Regions from separate parts of the Stenotrophomonas sp. Steno-Z1 genome, predicted to be linked through region 1. Evidence: riboswitches for the same ligand, from Rfam matches in the RefSeq annotation. Region 1 holds a riboswitch; the other holds the start of a gene.

What was found. Region 1 has a riboswitch for glycine ahead of AC06FD_RS12975 (trimeric intracellular cation channel family protein). Riboswitches for the same ligand answer to the same signal wherever they lie in the genome.
Region 2: another riboswitch for glycine. It lies ahead of gcvP (aminomethyl-transferring glycine dehydrogenase); the one in region 1 lies ahead of AC06FD_RS12975 (trimeric intracellular cation channel family protein).

Annotation. Positions count from the first base shown of each region.
Region 1 covers NZ_JBWJPB010000004.1:108,458-115,800, forward strand. The annotation lists gene AC06FD_RS12945 (NYN domain-containing protein) at 1-309, opposite strand, end outside; gene AC06FD_RS12950 (NAD(P)/FAD-dependent oxidoreductase) at 472-1,791, shown strand; gene AC06FD_RS12955 (hypothetical protein) at 1,788-1,928, opposite strand; gene AC06FD_RS12960 (nuclear transport factor 2 family protein) at 1,988-2,434, opposite strand; gene AC06FD_RS12965 (hypothetical protein) at 2,466-2,900, opposite strand; gene AC06FD_RS12970 (GIY-YIG nuclease family protein) at 3,014-3,286, opposite strand; glycine riboswitch at 3,331-3,425, shown strand; glycine riboswitch at 3,434-3,525, shown strand; gene AC06FD_RS12975 (trimeric intracellular cation channel family protein) at 3,617-4,234, shown strand; gene AC06FD_RS12980 (MdtA/MuxA family multidrug efflux RND transporter periplasmic adaptor subunit) at 4,452-5,606, shown strand; gene AC06FD_RS12985 (MdtB/MuxB family multidrug efflux RND transporter permease subunit) at 5,603-7,343, shown strand, end outside.
Region 2 covers NZ_JBWJPB010000001.1:430,067-437,409, reverse strand. The annotation lists gene AC06FD_RS01775 (hypothetical protein) at 171-563, opposite strand; gene AC06FD_RS01770 (siderophore-interacting protein) at 643-1,536, opposite strand; gene AC06FD_RS01765 (multidrug effflux MFS transporter) at 1,700-2,923, opposite strand; glycine riboswitch at 3,203-3,304, shown strand; gene gcvP (aminomethyl-transferring glycine dehydrogenase) at 3,393-6,287, shown strand.

The DNA of each region.
Region 1 (7,343 bases):
GGCATCGCTGGAGACAATCGCAAAGCCATCCAGGCTGCGTGCGTAGAGCATGTCCATCGCATCGATCACCATCGCCATGTCCGAGGCATTCTTGCCACGGCTGTAGGCGAACTGCTGGATGGGGCGGATCGCGTACTCGTGCAGCACCGACTCCCAGCCTTTCAGCCGCGGGCTCTTCCAGTTGCCGTAGGCACGGCGCACGTTGGCCACGCCGTAGCGGGCCACTTCGGCCAGCACCACGTCGATCTTGGACGAGGGTGCGTTGTCGGCATCGATCAACAGGGCGATGCGCTTTTCCGGTTCGGTCATGTCGGCCTCCACAGCGAATGGACACGGCCACCGGCAAGCGCGATGGCCCCTGAACCCAGTATCTGTCATCGGCGTGAATACCCTGCTTCACGTGCGACGATAGGTCGCGTCGACCATGAACCCATGGGGCCGGACGGCCGGCCCCCGCCAAGGAGTCCTTGCATGACCCGCGATCCCCTGCCCCACTTGGTCATCATCGGTGGTGGTTTCGCCGGCCTTTGGGCCACCCGCGCCCTGGCCAACGCGCCTGTCCGCATCACCCTGGTGGATCGCCGCAACCACCACCTGTTCCAACCGCTGCTGTACCAGGTCGCCACCGCCGGCCTGTCAGCGCCGGATATCGCCGCACCGCTGCGCCACATCCTCGGCGAGCAGCGCAACGTGGAAGTGCGCCTCGGCGAAGTGACGTCGATCGACAAACACGCCCGCCAGATCACCCTGGCCGACGGCAGCCAGCTTGGCTATGACACCTTGATGCTGTGCACCGGCGCCACCCACGCCTACTTCGGCCACGACGAATGGGCCGCCGATGCGCCCGGCCTGAAGACCCTGGACGATGCGATCGCGCTGCGCCGCAAACTGCTGCTGGCCTTCGAGCGCGCCGAAGCCGAACCGGACCCCGCACGCAAGGCGGCATGGCTGAGCTTCGCCGTGGTGGGGGGTGGCCCCACCGGCGTGGAGCTGGCCGGCACCCTGGCCGAGATCGCCCGCCACACCCTGCGCAACGAGTTCCGCCATATCGACCCGGCCAGCGCCAAGGTGCGCCTGGTGGAAGCGGGCCCCCGCGTGCTGTCCACCTTCCCGGAGGTGCTCTCGCTGAAGGCACGCCGCCAGCTGGAAAAGCTGGGCGTGGAAGTGCTCACCGGCACGCCGGTCAGCGACATCAACGGCGACGGCTTCCAGCTGGGCAACCAGTTCGTTCCGGCGCGCACCGTGGTGTGGGCCGCCGGTGTCGCGGCCTCGCCGTTGGCACGCACGCTGGAGGTGCCGCTGGACCGCGCCGGCCGCGTGCCGGTGCAGCCGGACCTGACCCTGGAGGGCTACCCGGACGTCTTCGTCGCCGGTGACCTGGCCGCGCTCAGCCAGGCCGACGGCAAGCCGGTGCCGGGGGTGGCCCCGGCCGCCAAGCAGATGGGCAAGCACGTGGCCGCGATCATCCGTGCGCGGCTGGAAAACAAACCGGCGCCGGGCCCGTTCAAGTACCAGGATTTCGGCAACCTGGCCACGATCGGGCGCATGGCGGCCATCGTGCACCTGGGCAAGCTGCAGCTGTCCGGCGTGCTGGCCTGGTGGTTCTGGCTGGCCGCGCACGTGTTCTTCCTGATCGGTTTCCGCAACCGCATCGTGGTGCTGCTCAACTGGGCGGTGGCGTACTGGAGCTACCAGCGCAGCGCGCGGATCATTTTCGGGGATGACCGGGAGGACCGGCGCGCACGAGCGCCGGCCCCACAGGTGGAAGCTGACACGACACCACCCCGCTAGCGCTGCGGCGCCGCTGCATGGGGCGCCGCGCGGGCGTCGTCCCAGCCCTCGGCATTGCGCAGACCCCAGACTCCTTTCCCATCGGCCACGCGTTTGACGAAGTAGTCGTAGCGCACCTCCGGCCGCGTCTGCAGCACGGCATCGAGCTCGTTTGGCCCGAATCGATACCCCGACTCAGTGGCGGGGTGCGTCGTCGTCACTTGGCTGTTGCCTTGGGCTTGCTGTACCACAGCGCATTGACGATGACCCAGCGCTCGCCGAACCGGCCCATGTGGAAGTAGTCCACGAACCACGGCGTTTCCAGCCGCACCGAGGCGGCGTTGCCGGTAACGTCGAGCAGCGTGCAGCGGCGGTTCCACTGGTCCTTGGGGGTTTTCAACGCGCCCTGCCGGGTGAGTTCAACCAGCTCCTCCTTCGACATCCGGCGCAGGCCGAGGCGCTCATCCGGGGTATCGCCGAGGATCGCGCGCTTGGCCAGGTCCGGGTGCAGCGAGCGCGCCACGCGGGCCGGGTCACCCTCGAGCTGGCCGTCCACGTAGTCCAGGCAGGTGGCTTCAATCGCGGCACGCGTGCCGGGATCGATGACGGGGGCGGCAGGGTTCGTAGCGCCGGCAACGGCGAGCAGCAGGGCAAGCGGGGTCATCGCAGGGTGTCCCTCGGGTAGGTGGAGCAGCTCAGTCCTCGCGGAACAGCGCCAGTTCGGTCAGGCCCAGCTGCAGGTAGGTGAAGGCGGCGGCTTCGTCGCTCATCAGCCCGCCCACCGGCCGGCGGTCCAGCCAGGCGGTGATCGTCGCGTTGTGCAGTTTCACCGCGTCGGCCATCGCCTCCTTGCTCGCCTGGCTTTCCGCGTCCTGCATCCCTTCGCGGATGGCGTCGTCGCAGATGCCCCAGTACTCGGCCAGCGGCATGATGCCCCGGAGTTCGACTGGCACGTGGGTGGGATCGAGGCGAATGCGCGCGCGCTCCACGGCATCGGCGGCGAGCCTGGCGCGGAATGCGTCGGCGGTGCCGCTCTCGCCGTGACGCAGCGCTGGCGAGTACGCCGCCGTCGCTGCGGGTGGCGCGTCGTCCCGGCCCGGCGACCGGCGCAGGGCCGGTGGGCGGGACATGGCCGCGCGCAGCCAGGCAAGCCGTCTGCGATGGAGATCGAACATCCCGGTTCCCTCCGCGTGGTGGCCGATTGTGGCCTACCTCGCAGCCCCCAACCAGTACCGACGCACCCTCAGGACGAGGTGTCTGCCGCCTGCAACCAGGCCAGTTTGCGCGCGCGTGGCTGGCGCTTGAGCTGCCATTCGGCCCGGGAGGCGGCCGCCCGGTCCGGATAGGCGCGCATGGCCAGCAGCTTCAGCGGCGGGTTGGCGCGCGTGTACCTGGCCCCCTTGCCGGCCAGGTGGGCCTGGAAGCGCGCGTCCACGTCGTTGCTGATGCCGGCGTAGTAGCTGCCATTGCGGCATTCCAGCAGGTAGACGTACCAGGGGGCGGGTTCAGCGGGCATACCGGGATTATCCACCGGGGCGCGGCCGCTGGCTGCTAGAATCCGCCCCGGATGCAGGAGAGAGGTGCCACGCTGGCACCCGCCGAAGGCGCAGGCTCCCATAATCGCTCAGGCCGGTGGCTCGATACGCCACCAACCATGCATGCAGTACGCCGATCTGGAGAGAGGTCTTCAATGACCCGCCGAAGGGGCACGTGGCCTTGGCCACTGAACTCTCAGGCAAAAGGACAGCGGGAGCGGCAACGGTTTCCCCACCCCACGCCAGTGCCCTGCGCTGGCGTGCCGGGTGCGTGTTGCCGTCCCCCGCCTGACGCGTCCGGATGCTCTCCCATGCTGCTCTCCCTGATCTACCTCATCGCCATCTCCGCCGAAGCCATGACCGGCGCGCTCTCCGCCGGGCGCCGACGCATGGACCTGTTCGGCGTGGTCATCATCGCCTGCGTCACCGCACTGGGCGGAGGCTCGCTGCGCGACATCGTGCTGGGCCACTACCCGCTGGGCTGGGTGAAGCACCCGGAGTACTTGGGGTTCACCATCTGCGCGGCCTTGATCGCCACCTGGGTGGCGCGCTGGATGCACCACTTCCGCCGCACGTTCCTGGTATTGGATGGACTGGGGCTGATCTGTTTCACCCTGATCGGCTGTGCGGTGGCGCGCGATGCCGGCCACGCCGCGCCGATCGTGCTGATCGCGGGCATGTTGACCGGCGCCTTCGGCGGCGTGCTGCGCGATGTGCTGTGCAATGAGGTGCCGCTGATCTTCCAGAAGGAACTGTATGCGGTGATCACGCTGTTCACCGGTGCGGCGTACCTGGGCCTGCTGGAGCTGGGCGTATCGCTCAACGCGGCCACGCTGTGGTGCCTGGGCGGTGGCTTCCTGCTGCGCCTGCTGGCGATCCACTTCAAGTGGGAAATGCCGAAGTTCGTGTACCGCGACGAGGTGCATTGAACGGCACGTTCAATGCACTCTTCCATGACCAAGGTCATGTGAACGCAACGGGCCTCTCGCGGTACCATGGCGCCCCCGCCCCTCCCGGGACGGCATCCAGCCACGCTGCGGCATTCGACCAGCGGCCCCGCCAGACAACCCCCATTTCGCCTCACCTGCCCCCACGGGCCGGTACACCATGGACGCGCCGGCTGTTGGGCTTGCGCGCAGGATGCCCATGTCTGCTTCGCCGCCGCGCCGCCGTCTGTTGAAACCGCTGTTGGTCCTGGCCGTGCTGGCCGCCGCCGTGATCGCCTGGCGGGCCCTGTCGCCCGCCCCCGCCGCCGATCCCGCGCCTGCCGCCAACGCCACCCCGGTGCGCGTGGCCACGGTGGTGCGCGACGACCTGGTGGTGCGCCTGAAGGCACTGGGCACGGTCACCCCGTTGCACACGGTGAGCCTGCGCAGTCGCGTGGATGGCGAGCTGCTGCGGCTGTCCTTCCGCGAGGGTGAACACGTCAAGGCCGGCGACCTGATTGCCGAGATCGACCCGCGCCCGTACCAGGTGGCGCTGGCGCGTGCGCTGGGCACCCAGCAGCAGAACCTGGCCGAACTGGACAACGCGCAGACCCAGCTCAACCGTTACAGCGAACTGCAGGCCAGGCACTTCGTCTCCGCGCAGGACCTGAGCGACCAGCAGAGCAAGGTGCGCCAGCTGCAGGGCCGGCGCCAGACCGACCAGGCCGCGGTGGATGAAGCCCGCCTGCAGCTGCAGTACACCCGCATCACCGCGCCGGTGGCCGGGCGCATGGGCCTGCGCAACGTGGACGTGGGCAACCTGGTGCGCAGCAGCGACAGCGAACCGTTGGCCACCATCACCCAGACCACGCCGATCAGCGTGCTGTTCACCGTGCCCGAGCCGGACCTGCCGGCCGTGGTGGCGGCCGTGCGCGCCACGCCCGACCTCACCGTGGAAGCATGGGACCGCGAGGAGCGCACGGCGCTGGGCGACGGCGTGCTCGCCAGCCTGGACAACCGCATCGATACCGCCACCGGCACGCTGAAGCTGCGCGCGCAGTTCGCCAACGCCGACGAGGCGCTGTTCCCCAACCAGTTCGTCAACATCCGCCTGCAGGTCAGCAGCAGCGATGCGGTGGTGATCCCCAATGCCGCCGTGCAGTTCGGCAGCAAGGGCAGCTATGTGTACGTGATTGCCCCGGACAACACCTCGCACCTGCGCAACGTGGTGCTGGGCCCGGCCGATGGCGAGCGCGTGTCGGTACGCGACGGCCTCAAGGCCGGCGAGCGGGTGGTGGTGGAAGGCATCGACGGCCTGCGCGAAGGCGCCAAGGTGGAGGTGGTCAGCCAGGATCCGCCGCGGACCGGCGCATGAACCTGTCGCGCGTCTTCATCGAGCGCCCGGTGGCCACCACGCTGCTGATGGTGGCACTGCTGCTGTCCGGCGCGATGGCCTACCGGCTGCTGCCGGTGGCGGCGCTGCCGCAGGTGGACTACCCGATCATCCAGGTCACCACGCTGTACCCCGGCGCCAGCCCGGGGGTAACCACCAGCGCAGTGACCGCGCCGCTGGAGCGCCAGCTCGGGCAGATTCCCGGGCTGAAGCAGATGTCCTCCACCAGCTCGGGCGGCGCCTCGGTGATCACCCTGCAGTTCTCGCTGGAGGTCGCGCTCGGCGTAGCCGAGCAGGAAGTACAGGCGGCCATCAACGCCGCCGACAGCTTCCTGCCCGACGACCTGCCGGTGCCGCCGGTGTACCGCAAGGTCAACCCGGCCGACACCCCGATCCTGACCCTGGCGGTGACCTCGCAGGGGCTGTCGCTGCCGCAGGTGCACGACCTGGTGGACACGCGCATGGCCCAGCGCCTGTCGCAGCTGCCGGGCGTGGGCTTGGTCAGCCTGGCCGGCGGGCAGCGCCCGGCAGTACGCATCCAGGTGAACCCGTCGGCGCTGGCCGCCAACGGGCTGAGCATGGCCAGCATCCGCACCGCGATCGGGGCGGCCAACGTCAACATGCCCAAGGGCAGCTTCGACGGCCCCACCCGCGCGATCATGCTCGATGCCAACGATCAGATGCGTTCGGTGGCCGAATACCAGGCGCTGATCCTGGCCTACAAGGACGGCGCCCCGCTGCGGCTGGGCGATGTGGCCACGATTGAACACGGCGCGGAAAACCGCCAGCTGGCCGCGTGGTCGGGCACCACGCCCGCGGTCCTGATCAACATCCAGCGCCAGCCCGGGGCCAACGTGATCGCGGTGGTGGACCAGGTGCGTGCACTGCTGCCGCAGTTGCAGGCCTCGCTGCCCAAGGGCGTGGACGTGGCGGTGCTGAGCGATCGCACCGAATCGATCCGCGCCTCGATCCGCGGGGTGCAGCACGAGCTGCTGATCGCCATCGCGCTGGTGGTGATGGTCACCTTCGTGTTCCTGCGCAACCTGCCGGCCACGATCATTCCCAGCATCGCGGTGCCGCTGTCGCTGGTGGGCACCTTCGGGGTGATGCTGCTGGCCGGGTTCTCGCTCAACAACCTCACGCTGATGGCGCTGACCATCGCCACCGGTTTCGTGGTGGACGATGCGATCGTGATGCTGGAAAACATCGCCCGCCACATCGAGCGCGGCGCCACGCCGATGCAGGCCGCGCTGAAAGGCGCCCGGCAGATCGGCTTCACATTGATCTCGCTGACCCTGTCGCTGATCGCGGTGCTGATCCCGCTGCTGTTCATGGCCGACGTGGTGGGCAAGCTGTTCCACGAGTTCGCGATCACCCTCGCGGTGGCGATCGGCATCTCGCTGCTGGTCTCGCTGACGCTGACGCCGATGATGTGCGCGCGACTGCTCAAGGCCGGGCATGCCACCCGCCGTGATGCCGACGGCCAGGAATCGGCGCAGCAGGGCGACCCGTTCGACCGCGTGGTGGCGATCTACGACCGCCAGCTGCAGTGGGTGCTGCAGCGCCAGCCGCTGATGCTGGGTGCCACCGTGGCCACGCTGCTGCTCACCGCGGCACTGTACGTGTGGGTGCCCAAGGGGTTCTTCCCGGTGCAGGACGCCGGCTTGATCCAGGGCATCAGCGAGGCGCCGCAGTCGATCTCGTTCCAGGCCATGGCGC
Region 2 (7,343 bases), on a different contig from region 1:
CCTCAGACGTCATCGGCACGAAAAGCAGCCACGCATGGCGTGGCTCTACGGGTGCTATCGAATCTGTAGTGCCGAGCCATGCTCGGCAACGTGCAATGCGCAACGCACGTCAGGCCTCAGACGTCATCCGCATCGGCACGAAAAGCACCCACGCGTCGCGTGGCGCCCGCTCAGGAATGCGCCGGGCGCTTCAGGCTGGCGGCAAGCTCCACCTTGAACTGCTCGAAATCCTTGCCGTCGGCCGTTGCTTCGGCATGCGCGGCATCCTTCAAGGCATCGGAATACACCAGTCGCACCGGCGTGCCTTCACGTTCGTGCAGTTCGGCGGCCTGCATGATCAAGGCCAGCACCCGCGCTGCACTGGGGGTCTGGCCGGCGATGCGGCCATCCATGCCCAGCACCCACTCGCCATCCCGGCGGACGATGCCGGCCAGCAGCGTGCGCTGCTGGTCGCGCAGTTCCGCATGCGGTTCAACCGGCGTGGCGTTGGCCTGCTCGCGGTTGGCGGCCTGGGTTTCGCGGCGCCGGCGGATGTCGCGGCGCAGTTTGGAGGTGGTGGACATGGGGGAAATCCGGACTGCGGCAAAGTGCCAAGGATACCGCACGGGCCCTGGCGGGCCCGCCGATGCTGGCCCTGACGGCTCAGTCGAGGACCTTGCCGTGGCGCCAATAGCCCATGAACGTGATGGACCGTTTGTCGATGCCGCAGTCCTTCACCAGGTGGCGGCGGATGGCCATCACCGCGCCGGCCTCCCCTGCCACCCAGGCGTACAGGCCGGTGGCTTCGGCACTGGCCTGCTCCCAGAGGATGTCCTGGTCGATATCGATCTCGGCCAGCGTCTGGTCGGCGCTGCGGGTTGCGGCGGACCCGATCCGCGCGCGCACCGCCTCCTGCAGCCGCTGCCCGTGTGCGGCGCCCTCGCGTACCAGCCAGAACAACTGCGCCCCCAGCGGGGCCGCCAGCGGCAGCACGTCCGCCTCGTGCTGCACTTCCAGGAACGCCTGCACCTGCGGCGGATGCGGCCACTGCGCCAGCGCCTCGAGGATCCCGGCCACGGCCGGCAATGCGGTGTCGTCGGCCACCAGCAGGACGCGTCGCACGCCGGCCGGCGGCTTCCATTCGCAGCCCTGGCTGCTTTCGGCCACCTGCGCGTCCGGCGCCAGCAGGCCGATGCGGTCGCCGATGCGGGCGTGCATGGCCCAGCGCGATGCGGGGCCGGTCTCGCCGTGCAGGACGAAATCGACGTCCACCTCGCCCAGTTCGGGGCGCAGCGCACGGAGGGTGTAGGTGCGCATCGGCGCGCGCTCGCCCTCGGGGAGCGCGCGGTAGCGGGCGTACCAGTCCGCGCCCTGCGGCACGTCGGGCGCCTCCTGGCCGGGCAACGGGAAAAACACCTTGATGCGCTGGTCAGGCCCCTCGGTCTTCATGTTGGCCACGTCGGGCGCGGCAAAGACCATGCGGGTCAGCGACGGGGAGAGGACGGTGCGCTGCTTGAGCGCGACGTCGAACAGGCGGTAGGTCGGCTGTGCAGCCATGCAATCACCCTGGAGTGCGGCGGACACGGGGTCCGCAGGGGAGCGTATTGGCTGTCGTGGTACACGAACTGGCTGGCGAGCGCACAGGATACGCCGGTGCCGCGGCGTGGCAATGCCGGCCTCGCCACGCGTGCACGGCGCGCACGCGTGGCGTGCACACGGCTTACTCGATCGGGGTGAGCACGTCGCGACGCCGCTCGCGGTGCCGTTCCCAGTACCAGAACGAGGCGCCGATGGCGAAGAAGCCGGCGTAACCCAGCGCCAGATGCACCGGCCTGGCGCTGAGCAGCGGCGAGACCACGCCGGCCACCACGGTGTTGATCATCAACTGGATGAACATCTGCATCGACGAGGCCAACCCGCGCTGGTGCGGGTACATGTCCAGCACCGCCAGCGCCAGGATCGGGAAGATCAGCGCCATGCCGACGCCGCCGAGGAAGATCGGCAGCACGGCCCACGGCAGCATGATCTGCGGCACCGAGAACACGTAGCCCAGGTTGAGCAGCGCCGACACCGCGCACAGGCCGAAGCCGATCGCGATCTGGCGCTGCGCGGTGAGGCGCCCGGCCATGCGACCGGACAGGAACGAGCCCATCGTCATGCCGCCAATGGTGGGAATGAACAGCCACGCAAAGCCGCCCTCGCCCAGCTTGAGGTGCTGCATCACGAACACCGGCGCCGAGGCGATGTACAGGAAGATGCCGGAGAAATTGAATGCACCGGCGGCGGCCAGGCGCAGCAGGCGCGGGTTGGAGCCCATCCGCACATAGCTGCGCAGCAGTTCGCGCATCGACAGCGGCGTGCGCGCCTCCACCGGGTGGGTTTCCGGCAGCCACTTGCCGGTGGCGAGCAGCAGGACCACGCCGAACAGCACCAGGAACCAGAAGATCAGCGGCCAGTCGCCGCCGCCGAGCAGTATCCAGCCGCCGATGATCGGCGCGATCGCCGGGGCGACGCCGAAGATCATCGACACCTGGCTCATCAGCCGCTGCGCGTCGGCCCCGTGGTAGAGGTCGCGGATCACCGCGCGGCCGACGATCACCCCGACCCCCGCGGTGACGCCCTGCAGGGCGCGGAACACCAGCAGCGTGGTCATGTCGCGCGACAGCGCGCAGCCGATCGAGGCACCGATGAACAGCACCAGCCCACCGATGATCACCCGCCTGCGCCCGAACGCATCGGACAACGGGCCGTGGGCCAGGCTCATCAGGCCATAGAACAGCAGGTACACGCTGATGGTCTGCTGCACCGCCACCTGGTCGACCTGCATGCGCTCGCCGAGCAGCAGGAAGGCCGGGAAAATGGTGTCGATGGAGAACGGACCGAACATCGCCAGGCCTGCGAGCAGCAGGGCCAGGCGGCGGGTCGAGGGCGAGGCGGGCGTCATGCGGTCTTCCGTCTGGGCCATGCGTGAACGCACGGCGGGCGCCAGCCCGGAACGGGCGGCGCCAGATGAATACGAGGATCCGGCCATCATAGGCCTTTGCCGGCCCCGGCACCATGCCGACAAGGCCATCGACGCAGCTCCGGCGGCCCTCATTCATGTGCCATAAGGCCGTTGCCGGCGGGGACGCTGGGCTATAATCGCCGGGCACCATGGTGGGAGAAGCGGACACCCGCTGCCGAAGGCGCAACGCCCGTAATCGCTCAGGCCCGATACCACCCGCAGCAAAACTCTGGAGAGACCGGCCACTGCCGGCGCCGAAGGGGCACGAAGCACGCAGATGCGCGCTTTTAAACTCTCAGGCAAAAGGACAGAGGGGCACCCAGGAAGACCGCAAGGTCCGGTGGTTCGCGCGCGTCTGCGAAGCACCTCGACCCGGCCGCCTTCCGAACGTGCGTGCCCACTCTCCGAGATGCCAGCCATGTCCCCGAATACCTCCGCCCAGCGTGCCCCTACCCTGCGCGAGCTTGAACACAGCCACGCGTTCGTCGAACGCCACATCGGCCCCAACGACGCCGAAATCGCGCAGATGCTCGACGTGGTCGGCCACGGCTCGCTGGACGCGCTGACCGATGCGATCGTCCCGGCCGGGATCAAGTCGCCGGCACCGCTGGACCTGCCCGAGTCGCTGACCGAAGTGCAGGCGCTGGCCAAGATCCGCGCCATCGCCGACAAGAACCAGGTGTTCCGCACCTTCATCGGCCAGGGCTACTACGGCACGCTCACCCCGAACGTCATCCTGCGCAACGTGCTGGAGAACCCGGCGTGGTACACCGCCTACACCCCGTACCAGGCCGAGATTTCGCAGGGCCGCATGGAAGCGCTGATCAACTTCCAGACCCTGTGCGCCGATCTGACCGGCATGGAGATCGCCAACGCCTCGCTGCTGGATGAAGCCACCGCCGCCGCCGAAGCGATGACCCTGGCCAAGCGCTCGGCCAAGAGCAAGTCCGACACCTTCTTCGTGCACGACGCCGTGCACCCGCAGACGCTGGAACTGCTGCGCACCCGCGCGGAACCGCTCGGCATCGTGCTGCGCGTGGGCACCCCGGCCGAGGCGATGGACGCCGAAGCCTACGGCGTTCTGCTGCAGTACCCGGACACCTTCGGCCATATCGGCGACTACAAGGCACTGGCCGACGCCGTGCACGCGCGTGGCGGCCTGGTGGCCGTGGCCACCGATCTGCTCGCCCTGACCCTGATCGCCGCGCCCGGCGAATGGGGCGCGGACATCGTGGTCGGCAACTCGCAGCGTTTCGGCGTGCCGTTCGGTTTCGGCGGCCCACATGCCGCCTTCATGGCCTGCCGCGACGCCTACAAGCGCTCGATGCCGGGCCGCCTGATCGGCGTGTCGGTGGATGCGCAGGGCAATCCTGCCTACCGCCTCACCCTGCAGACGCGCGAGCAGCACATCCGTCGCGAGAAGGCCACCTCCAACATCTGCACCGCGCAGGTGCTGCTGGCGGTGATGGCCTCGATGTATGCCGTTTACCACGGCCCGGACGGCCTGACCCGCATCGCCCGCCGCACCCATCGCCTGGCCGCGATCCTGGCCGCGGCACTGCGCGGCGCCGGCGTCAACGTGGGCGAGCACTTCTTCGACACCCTGCACGTCAAGGGCATCGACGCCAAGGCGATCCACGCCAAGGCCGCGGCCGCGCGCATCAACCTGCGCGCGATCGACAGCGACGCGGTCGGCATCAGCCTGGATGAAACCGCCACCCGCGCCGACATCATCGCGCTGGGCGAGCTGTTCGGTGCCAGCGTCGATGTGGAGGCGCTCGATGCGGCCACCGCCGATGCACTGCCGGCCGGCCTGGTGCGCACCAGCGCCTTCCTGACCCACCCGGTGTTCAACACCCACCACAGCGAGCACGAACTGCTGCGTTACCTGCGTTCGCTGGCGGACAAGGACCTGGCGATGGATCGCACCATGATCCCGCTGGGCAGCTGCACCATGAAGCTCAACGCCACCGCCGAGATGATCCCGGTGACCTGGCCGGAGTTCGCCAACATCCACCCGCTGGCCCCGGCCGACCAGGCCACCGGCTACAAGGAACTGATCGACGGGCTGGAAGCGATGCTGGTGGAGTGCACCGGCTATGACGCTGTGAGCCTGCAGCCGAACTCCGGCGCGCAGGGCGAGTACGCCGGCCTGCTGGCGATCCGCGCCTATCACCGCTCGCGCGGCGAAGGCCACCGCGATGTCTGCCTGATTCCGGATTCGGCGCACGGCACCAACCCGGCCTCGGCGCAGATGTGCGGCATGAAGGTCGTGGTGACCAAGACCGATGCCAACGGCAACGTCGACCTGGATGACATCCGCGTCAATGCGGAGAAGTACAGCGACCGCCTGGCCGCGCTGATGATCACCTACCCGTCCACGCACGGCGTGTTCGAGGAAGAGGTGGTGGACATCTGCGAGATCGTGCACAAGCACGGTGGCCAGGTGTACACCGACGGCGCCAACATGAACGCCCTGGTCGGCGTGGCCAAGCCCGGCAAGTGGGGCTCGGACGTGTCGCACCTGAACCTGCACAAGACCTTCTGCATCCCGCACGGCGGCGGCGGCCCGGGCGTCGGCCCGTGTGCGGTCAAGTCGCACCTCGCCCCGTTCCTGCCCAAGGTGCTGGGCGGCGAAGGCGATGTCGGCATGGTCAGCGCGGCCAGCTTCGGCAGCGCCTCGATCCTGCCGATCAGCTGGATGTACATCACCCTGATGGGCACCGCCGGCCTGCGCAAGGCGACCCAGGTCGCGCTGCTCAACGCCAACTACATCGCCAAGCGCCTGGCCCCGCACTTCAAGACCCTGTACACCGGCCGCAACGGGCTGGTGGCGCACGAGTGCATCCTGGACGTGCGACCGCTGGAGAAGACCTCCGGCATCGGCGCCGAGGACGTGGCCAAGCGCCTGATCGATTTCGGCTTCCATGCCCCGACCCTGAGCTTCCCGGTCGCCGGCACGCTGATGGTGGAACCGACCGAGAGCGAATCGCTGCACGAGCTGGACCGCTTCATCAACGCGATGATCCAGATCCGCGAAGAGATTGCCGCGATCGAGGACGGCCGCCTGGACCGCGAGGACAACCCGCTCAAGCACGCCCCGCACACCGCCACCGCGGTGTCGGCCAGCGAGTGGGCGCACGCCTACCCGCGCGAGCTGGCGGCCTTCCCGCTGGCGAGCCTGCGCCAGCAGAAGTACTGGCCGCCGGTGGCGCGCGTGGACAACGTGTACGGCGACAAGAACGTGATGTGTGCGTGCATCCCGGTGGATGCGTACAAGGAAGACGAGGGCGTGGAGGTCTGAGCCACCCCGCCCGGCTGCAACGAAGGACGGCCCGCGCAAGCGGGCCGTTTTTTTGTTGCGGGGCGGTGCGTGGGTCGTGTGCTGCGGAGGGGGTTTGCCGCGCTGCGCGCGGTATCCACGCATGGCGTGGATCTACGGTGTTTTTACGTCGCGGGTCATTGTTCGGGCGGTATCCACACAGATCGATCATGATCCACGCCATGCGTGGATGCTCTTCGTTCCGGCGCCATGAACCCGGGCGGTCTTCTTCGGCTGGGGGTGAACGTCGGGCGGTCTGGTTGCGCCGTGGTCGCTGGGCGTTGCCGCGCTTCGCGCGGTATCCACGCATGGCGTGGATCTACGGTGGAACGTCGCGGGTCATTGGCGGGGCCGTATGGACGCGGATCAATCGTAGATCCACGCCATGCGTGGATGCTCTCCGTTCCGGCGCCATGAACCCGGACGGTCTTCTTCGGCCGGGGTTGAACGTCGGACGGTTTGGTTGCGCCGTGGTCGCGCGGCTTCGGCTGGCTTTGCCGCGCTGCGCGCGGTATCCACGCATGGCGTGGATCTACGGTGGAACGTCATGGGGTTTTGGCCGGGCGGTGTGCACGCGGATCAATCGTAGATCCACGCCATGCGTGGATGCTCTTCGTTCCGGCGCCATGAACCCGGACGGTCTTCTTCGGCCTGGGGTGAACGTCGGACGGTCTGGTTGCGCCGTGGTCGCTGGGCGTCGGCGGGCGTTGCCGCGCTTCGCGCGGTATCCACGCATGGCGTGGATCTACGGTGGAACGTCGCGGGTCATTGGCGGGGCCGTATGGACGCGGATCAATCGTAGATTCACGCCATGCGTGGATGCTCTCCGTTCCGGCGCCATGAACCCGGACGGTCTTCTTCGGCCGGGGTTGAACGTCGGACGGGTTGGTTGCGCCGTGGTCGCGCGGCTTCGGCTGGCTTTGCCGCGCTGCGCGCGGTATCCACGCATGGCGTGGATCTACGGTGGAACGTCATGGGATTTTGGCCGGGCGGTATGTATGCGGATCCAATCGTAGATCCACGCCATGCGTGGATGCT